DNA from 4 places in the Escherichia marmotae genome. Region 2 is predicted to be linked to each of the others. Evidence: predicted binding sites of a transcription regulator. Region 2 holds the regulator's gene; each other region holds the start of a gene.
The links. Region 2 encodes PurR, which represses purine synthesis genes. Its sites were predicted from a motif close to CANGCAAACGTTTGCNTG; they were not measured.
Positions count from the first base shown of each region.

Region 1: the regulator PurR is predicted to act here: its motif matches at 900-917, upstream of cvpA (colicin V production protein).
Region 3: the regulator PurR is predicted to act here: its motif matches at 1,367-1,384, upstream of tusA (sulfurtransferase TusA).
Region 4: the regulator PurR is predicted to act here: its motif matches at 1,058-1,075, upstream of purM (phosphoribosylformylglycinamidine cyclo-ligase).

Region 1 is NZ_CP025979.1:47,592-49,797, forward strand. Features, by position in the region: gene folC (bifunctional tetrahydrofolate synthase/dihydrofolate synthase) at 1-64, shown strand, start outside; gene dedD (cell division protein DedD) at 54-716, shown strand; gene cvpA (colicin V production protein) at 973-1,461, shown strand; gene purF (amidophosphoribosyltransferase) at 1,498-2,206, shown strand, end outside.
Region 2 is NZ_CP025979.1:734,004-736,209, forward strand. Features, by position in the region: gene punR (DNA-binding transcriptional activator PunR) at 1-702, shown strand, start outside; gene purR (HTH-type transcriptional repressor PurR) at 699-1,724, opposite strand; gene cydH (cytochrome bd-I accessory subunit CydH) at 2,023-2,112, shown strand.
Region 3 is NZ_CP025979.1:2,942,845-2,945,050, forward strand. Features, by position in the region: gene zntA (Zn(II)/Cd(II)/Pb(II) translocating P-type ATPase ZntA) at 1-455, shown strand, start outside; gene C1192_RS15280 (hypothetical protein) at 488-796, opposite strand; gene tusA (sulfurtransferase TusA) at 1,061-1,306, opposite strand; gene C1192_RS15290 (7-cyano-7-deazaguanine/7-aminomethyl-7-deazaguanine transporter) at 1,528-2,193, shown strand.
Region 4 is NZ_CP025979.1:4,521,779-4,523,984, forward strand. Features, by position in the region: gene purM (phosphoribosylformylglycinamidine cyclo-ligase) at 1-995, opposite strand, end outside; gene upp (uracil phosphoribosyltransferase) at 1,321-1,947, shown strand; gene uraA (uracil permease) at 2,033-2,206, shown strand, end outside.

The DNA of each region.
Region 1 (2,206 bases), 690 kb from region 2:
TTCATTCCATACGGTCGCACATGTCATGGAAGTGATTGACGCGAGGAGAAGCGGTGGCGAGTAAGTTTCAGAATCGGTTAGTTGGCACAATAGTGCTGGTGGCGCTGGGGGTGATTGTGCTTCCAGGGCTGCTCGATGGGCAGAAAAAACATTATCAGGATGAGTTTGCAGCGATCCCTCTGGTGCCAAAACCAGGCGATCGCGATGAGCCTGATATGATGCCTGCCGCCACCCAGGCATTGCCGACACAGCCGCCTGAAGGGGCTGCAGAGGAGGTGCGTGCGGGAGATGCAGCGGCACCGTCACTCGATCCGGCAATCATTGCAGCCAATAATACTGAGTTTGAACCGGAACCTGCACCGGTTGCTCCACCGAAGCCGAAACCTGTGGAACCGCCGAAGCCGAAGGTGGAAACGCCACCAGCGCCGAAGCCAGAACCAAAACCTGCCGTCGAAGAAAAAGCGGCACCGACGGGTAAAGCGTATGTAGTGCAACTGGGCGCGCTGAAAAATGCCGATAAAGTGAATGAGATTGTTGCTAAGCTGCGTGGCGCGGGATATCGCGTTTATACGTCGCCGTCGACGCCAGTGCAGGGTAAAATCACCCGCATTCTGGTTGGGCCGGATGCTTCTAAAGAGAAGCTGAAAGGTTCGCTGGGTGAGTTGAGGCAGCTTTCTGGCTTGAGCGGCGTGGTGATGGGCTATACGCCGAATTAATACGGTTTGCCTGATGCGACGCTAACGCGTCTTATCAGGTCTACGCGGGAGCATAACCCCAGGTCGGATAAGGCGTTCACGCCGCATCCGACACGTATAGCCGGTGCCGCAAAGGCACAAAAAGTCGATGGCGTTGAATATTTTTTCAGCGCCATTTTTATTGATGCGCGGGAAGGAAATCCCTACGCAAACGTTTTCTTTTTCTGTTAGAATGCGCCCCGAACAGGATGACAGGGCGTAAAATCGTGGGACACATATGGTCTGGATTGATTACGCCATAATCGCGGTGATTGCTTTTTCTTCTCTGGTTAGCCTGATCCGCGGCTTTGTTCGTGAAGCATTATCGCTGGTGACATGGGGTTGTGCGTTCTTTGTCGCCAGTCATTACTACACTTACCTGTCAGCCTGGTTTACGGGCTTTGAAGACGAACTGGTTCGAAATGGGATTGCCATCGCGGTACTGTTTATCGCTACGCTTATCGTTGGCGCTATCGTGAACTTCGTGATAGGTCAGTTGGTGGAGAAAACGGGGTTGTCAGGCACCGATCGGGTGCTGGGCGTCTGTTTCGGTGCGTTGCGCGGCGTATTGATTGTTGCCGCTATTCTTTTCTTTCTCGACTCCTTTACCGGAGTGTCGAAAAGCGAAGACTGGAGCAAATCACAGCTGATCCCACAGTTCAGTTTTATCATCAGATGGTTTTTTGATTATCTGCAAAGCTCGTCAAGTTTCTTGCCCAGAGCGTAAGTGCTCTGAGATGTGGCTTAACGAGGAAAAAGACGTATGTGCGGTATTGTCGGTATCGCCGGTGTTATGCCGGTTAACCAGTCGATTTATGATGCCTTAACGGTGCTTCAGCATCGCGGTCAGGATGCCGCAGGCATCATCACCATTGATGCCAATAACTGCTTTCGTTTGCGTAAAGCGAACGGTCTGGTGAGCGATATATTTGAAGCTCGCCACATGCAGCGTTTGCAGGGCAATATGGGCATTGGTCATGTGCGTTACCCTACGGCTGGCAGCTCCAGCGCTTCTGAAGCGCAGCCATTTTACGTTAACTCTCCATATGGCATCACGCTTGCCCATAATGGCAATCTGACTAACGCTCACGAGTTGCGTAAAAAGTTGTTTGAAGAAAAACGCCGCCACATCAACACCACTTCTGACTCGGAAATTTTGCTTAATATCTTCGCCAGCGAACTGGATAACTTCCGCCACTATCCGCTGGAAGCCGATAACATTTTCGCCGCCATTGCCGCCACTAACCGTCTGATCCGTGGCGCATATGCCTGTGTGGCGATGATTATCGGCCACGGTATGGTTGCTTTCCGCGATCCTAACGGCATTCGTCCGCTGGTGTTGGGAAAACGCGATGTTGATGACAATCGCACAGAATATATGGTTGCCTCTGAAAGCGTTGCGCTCGATACCCTGGGCTTTGAGTTCCTGCGTGACGTCGCACCGGGCGAAGCGATTTACATCACTGAAGAAG
Region 2 (2,206 bases):
ATCACTCGCCAGCAATGTCAGCAGATAGCGAACGGTTGGCGCGGTCAGTTAGCCATCGCGGTAGATAATATTGTCAGGCCAGAACGCACGCGGCAGATGATTGTTGATTTCTATCGCCATTTTGATGACGTCGAACTTCTGGTTTTTCAGGAGGTGTTTAACGGTGTCTGGGATGCGCTTTCCGACGGACGTGTGGAACTGGCGATTGGTGCGACACGGGCGATTCCGGTAGGTGGGCGTTACGCCTTCCGTGATATGGGAATGTTGAGCTGGAGTTGTGTTGTTGCCCGCCACCATCCGCTTGCGTCGATGAATGGGCCGTTCAGCGATGATACGTTGCGCAACTGGCCGTCACTGGTGCGCGAAGACACGTCACGGACGCTGCCCAAACGTATTACCTGGCTGCTCGATAACCAAAAGCGCCTGGTTGTCCCGGACTGGGAATCATCGGCAACCTGTATCTCGGCCGGGTTATGCATTGGCATGGTGCCGACCCATTTCGCTAAACCGTGGCTGAACGAGGGGAAGTGGGTAGCATTAGAACTGGAAAATCCATTCCCTGATTCGGCATGTTGTCTGACCTGGCAGCAGAATGATATGTCGCCTGCGTTAACCTGGCTGCTGGAGTATCTCGGTGATAGCGAGACGCTGAATAAGGAATGGCTGCGGGAGCCGGAAGAGACTCCCGCAACGGATGATTAACGACGATAGTCGCGGAACGGACCGTCAGCCACGGAGCGGCGTTCAATAAGCCGCGGATGAACTTCAATTGACTGCGGTTCTTCGCGTTTGTTGACGATACGATCCAACAGCATGTTGAACGCCGTTTCGCCCAGCGAATCTTTTGGCTGATGGATAGTCGTCAGCGCCGGAGTAAAATAACGGGCGTTGCGCACGTTATCATAACCGATCAGCGAAATATCTTGCGGTACGCGCAGACCCATTTCATCAGCGGCGCAAAGTGCGCCCATAGCCATGATATCGCCGCCACAGAAGACAGCAGTAGGGCGGTGCGGTTGCGACAGGATTTGCTGCATGGCGCGATAACCCGATTCAGGCTCAAAGTCACCCTGCACAATCCAGTTTTCCGGCACCTTGATCATGGCTTCTTCCATCGCTTTCATAAAACCCGCCAGACGGCCAGCGCCGGTGTTGCGCTCCAGCGGACCAGGAATAACGCCAATTTCGCGATGACCGCGTTCAATCAGATAGCGCCCGGCCATGTAGCCGCCTTCAAAAGCGTTATCGATAACTGCATCGGTAAAGTCCGCTTTTGCTTCGCCCCAGTCCATCACCACCATCGGGATATGGCGATACTCTTCCAGCATCGCCAGCAATGGTTCCGGATACTCAGAACACATGACCAGCAGGCCATCGACGCGTTTTTGCGCCATCATCGACAGATAGGCCCGCTGTTTCTCAAGATTGTTCCACGCATTGCCCAGAATCAGTGTGTAGCCTTTCTGGAAGCAATTTTTTTCTACCGCTTCAATGATCTCGGCAAAATAGGCCGCTTCGCTGCTGGTCGCCAGCAAACCGATAGACTTGGTGTGGTTAACCTTCAGGCTACGCGCCACCGCGCTAGGAGAGTAGTGTAATTCTTTAATCGCTGCCCACACAGCGTTACGAGTCTCTTCCGCGACAAAACGCGTTTTGTTTATAACGTGTGACACAGTTGTAGTGGAAACGTTTGCTCGTTTCGCTACATCTTTTATTGTTGCCATTCCATTTCACTCCAGACCCTAACTTCAGCTCCTGCAAAATCGCAAGGTAAACGTTTGCCTTTACACACCTTACGCACAACGAAAGTGTTGCGGTACGCCGGAAAAATGACACGGAGCGTCAGGAAGGGGTCAATGGCCAGTACGCAAATAGTGTAAGCGTGGAATTTTGGCCGATCTTGATGAAAAGGGGAAGTAGTAAAAACACTTATCATTATAAATGCCGGGAGATTTTTTCATCACACTGTGTAAAAATGAGTAATATCATTTTTTGTGTGGTAATAAAAAAGGAGAAAACTTGATGAGCATCGACCTTAAATTTTCATTGGTAACAACCATTATCGTTCTTGGTTTGATCGTGGCAGTGGGTTTGACTGCCGCGCTGCACTGATTTCCCCTCGAGGGAGCGCGTTCTCCCTCGCATCTCTCTCCTCTTTGTTAGCAAAATGGCAAAAGTGTTTTCTCTTTTTGTTATTTTCATTCTT
Region 3 (2,206 bases), 2.2 Mb from region 2:
TCACCGGCGATAATCCGCGTGCAGCGGCAGCCATTGCCGGTGAACTGGGGCTGGAGTTTAAAGCTGGATTACTGCCGGAAGATAAAGTCAAAGCCGTGACCGAGTTGAATCAACATGCGCCACTGGCGATGGTGGGCGACGGTATTAACGACGCACCAGCTATGAAAGCCGCAGCCATTGGGATTGCAATGGGTAGCGGCACAGACGTGGCGCTGGAAACCGCCGATGCAGCGTTAACGCATAACCATCTGCGTGGTCTGGTGCAGATGATTGAACTGGCACGCGCGACTCACGCCAATATCCGCCAGAACATCACTATTGCGCTAGGGCTGAAAGGGATCTTCCTCGTCACTACACTCTTGGGTATGACCGGCCTGTGGCTTGCGGTGCTGGCAGATACAGGTGCGACGGTGCTGGTGACGGCAAATGCGTTAAGGTTGTTGCGCAGGAAGTAAAGGTGTTGCCTGATAGCCTCTGGCTATCAGGCTTAGTGCTGAGGTGGGAACGGCGGCATGGTCAGGAAAGCGTAATATAGCGCTAACATCAGAATGACGGAGATAACACTGAATGCAGCAACCAGGCGGGATGCTAATGATGGCCTTTTGAACATCAACCACAGGGCATAAGCAAGCCCGACGCCGTTGAGTAAAGGTAAAAATATCATTAGCCAGAGCCAACCACAGACAAGTACCCCCAGCCATCCTCCCATGAGGATAAAAACAGGGAGCAGCCAATTGGGGGTGAATATCGCGAGTAATCCCAGCAATACCAGACAAACTGGAATTAAATAATCCATTTGTGCATTCCATTACACTTGCTTGCCGGATGCGGCGTAAACGCCTTATCCGGCCTACACAGAGCATCGAACTCGTAGGCATGATAAGACGCGACAGCGTCGCATCAGGCATTGTGCACCATATCGCCAGATGCAGCTTAAACGCTTTATTCGTTCTACAAGCCGGTTGCAAGCCGCAAAATTGAGCGCGATCGACCCCCTCGCCCCTCTGGGGTGAGGGTTAAGGTGAGAGGAAAAGGCGGCATCGAAGCCAATCTGCCCCCATCAGCCACCTTTGCGAATCAAATAACGATAAGGCAGTCCGTCCGTCTCTTTGGCCACCAGTTCGTGTTCCATAAAGGTACAAAACCCAGGAATATCGCGGGTCGTGGCCGGATCATCGGCAATAATCAGCAACGTTTCGCCAGGCTGCATATTACGCACGGTTTTACGCACCATCATCACCGGTTCCGGGCAGCGCAGGCCTAGTGCGTCAAGTGTGTGGTCAGGGCTGGAAAAGAGAGCGGTCATTTTCTTCTCGTCACATAAAAAAACGGCGCTAGTTTACGCCCTGCGAGTCCGTAAGCAAACCAGGTTAACGATTGCGTGAAAATTAACCATTGCATTGTTAACACAAAGCAGTATCATGCGGCGGCTCGAAAAAAGGGTAAGCACGTTATTATCTCACTATAAAATAACGTGCCGTACGTATTGGGTTCCCTCACCCCAATGGTTAATCAAAAAGGTACAATATGAACGCTTTCTCGCAAACTCAACGCTATAAGGCGTTGTTCTGGTTATCGTTATTTCATCTACTGGTGATCACCTCCAGTAACTATCTGGTACAGCTTCCGGTCTCTATTTTCGGTTTTCATACCACCTGGGGTGCGTTTAGCTTTCCGTTTATTTTTCTTGCTACCGACCTGACCGTGCGTATTTTTGGCGCGCCGCTGGCTCGTCGTATCATCTTTGCGGTGATGATCCCCGCGTTGCTGATCTCCTACGTCATCTCGTCGCTGTTTTATATGGGTTCATGGCAGGGATTCGGCGCTCTCGCCCACTTCAACCTGTTTGTCGCCCGTATCGCTACCGCCAGCTTTATGGCCTACGCGCTGGGACAGATCCTCGACGTACACGTCTTTAACCGTCTGCGTCAGAGTCGTCGTTGGTGGCTGGCACCGACGGCTTCCACACTTTTCGGTAACGTCAGCGACACATTGGCCTTCTTCTTTATTGCTTTCTGGCGCAGTCCGGATGCCTTTATGGCCGAACACTGGATGGAAATCGCGCTGGTTGATTACTGTTTCAAAGTGTTAATTAGCATCGTTTTCTTCCTGCCAATGTATGGCGTATTACTCAATATGCTATTGAAAAGACTGGCAGATAAATCCGAAATCAACGCTTTGCAGGCCAGTTAAAGGTTCGTTATCA
Region 4 (2,206 bases), 880 kb from region 2:
ATACCGATTTTCCACGCGTTTTCACCGTTGTCATTGAGCAGGGCGAGAGCTTTGTCCACTTCCGGAGCCGGCAGGGCGATAATCATCCCGACGCCGCAGTTGAAGGTGCGATACATTTCATGGCGGCTGACATTGCCTGCCGTTTGCAGCCAGTTGAATACTTCCGGCCATTGCCAGGAGGATTCATCAATCACTGCCTGGGTATTTTCCGGCAATACGCGCGGAATATTTTCCCAGAAGCCGCCACCGGTCAGATGCGCAATGGCGTGCACATCCACTTTTTCGATCAACTCCAGTACCGATTTCACATAAATACGGGTTGGGGCCAGCAGATGATCGGCTAATGGTTTGCCGTCGAGTTCAGTGGTTTGCGGATCGCAACCACTGACTTCAAGAATTTTGCGTACCAGCGAATAGCCGTTCGAGTGCGGGCCGCTGGAGCCGAGAGCAATCAGCACATCGCCGTCGCTGACTTTCGAACCGTCGATGATTTCTGATTTTTCTACCACCCCAACACAGAAACCAGCTACGTCATAATCTTCGCCGTGATACATCCCCGGCATCTCTGCCGTTTCGCCACCCACTAGCGAGCAGCCCGATTGCAGACACCCTTCCGCGATGCCGCTGATCACCGATGAGGCAGTATCAACATCCAGTTTTCCGGTTGCGTAATAGTCGAGGAAAAACAGCGGTTCAGCGCCTTGCACCACCAGGTCGTTAACGCACATGGCGACCAGATCGATACCGATAGTGTCGTGACGTTTTAAGTCCATCGCCAGACGCAGCTTGGTGCCTACGCCGTCAGTGCCGGAAACCAACACGGGTTCGCGATATTTTTGCGGCAGCGCACACAACGCACCGAAGCCGCCCAGACCGCCCATCACTTCCGGGCGACGCGTTTTCTTCACTACGCCTTTGATTCTTCCAACCAGAGCATTACCCGCGTCAATATCAACACCGGCATCTTTGTAGCTAAGAGAGGTTTTATCGGTCACTGCTTGGGTCCCCACGCGTTACTTGCGGTAGAAAAATAAAATTCGGCGCAATTCTAACAGGGAAAGCAAACGTTTGCGAGACTGCTTTACACAACCTTTTTTCCCCCCTTTTTGCTGAGCGAGAGGTGAAAAAATGCGCGAGCAGAGGCAACGAATGATTTATTGCCAGGATAATTATCTTTTTTAACTATTTGAATGTTAAATGTATTTATCTAAATTTTCTATGGGTTTGACTAAAATCAACGAAAATAATATTGCCGCCTTGAAGAAAGGCGGTATAATCCGTCGATTTTTTTTTGTGGCTGCCCCTCAAAGGAGAAAGAGTATGAAGATCGTGGAAGTCAAACACCCACTCGTCAAACACAAGCTGGGACTGATGCGTGAGCAAGATATCAGCACCAAGCGCTTTCGCGAACTCGCTTCCGAAGTGGGTAGCCTGCTGACTTACGAAGCGACCGCTGACCTCGAAACTGAAAAAGTAACCATCGAAGGCTGGAACGGCCCGGTGGAAATCGACCAGATTAAAGGTAAAAAAATTACCGTAGTGCCGATTCTGCGTGCCGGTCTGGGGATGATGGACGGCGTTCTGGAAAACGTTCCGAGTGCGCGTATCAGCGTAGTCGGTATGTACCGTAATGAAGAAACACTGGAGCCGGTGCCGTACTTCCAGAAACTGGTGTCTAACATCGATGAGCGTATGGCGCTGATCGTTGACCCAATGCTGGCAACCGGTGGTTCAGTTATCGCCACCATTGACCTACTGAAAAAAGCAGGTTGCAGCAGCATTAAAGTGTTGGTGCTGGTGGCAGCTCCAGAAGGCATCGCTGCGCTGGAAAAAGCGCACCCGGACGTTGAGCTTTATACCGCATCGATTGACCAGGGGCTGAATGAGCACGGATACATTATTCCGGGTCTCGGTGATGCCGGTGACAAAATCTTTGGTACAAAATAAAGAATAAAAATAATTAAAGCCGACTTTAAGAGTCGGCTTTTTTTTGAGTAAAGCGCCTATAACACATAATACAGAGGAATATACTATGACGCGCCGTGCTATCGGGGTGAGTGAAAGACCGCCACTTTTACAGACAATCCCGCTTAGTTTGCAACATTTGTTCGCCATGTTTGGTGCAACCGTCCTGGTGCCCGTCTTATTTCATATTAACCCGGCGACCGTACTGTTATTTAACGGTATCGGAACGCTACTGTATCTC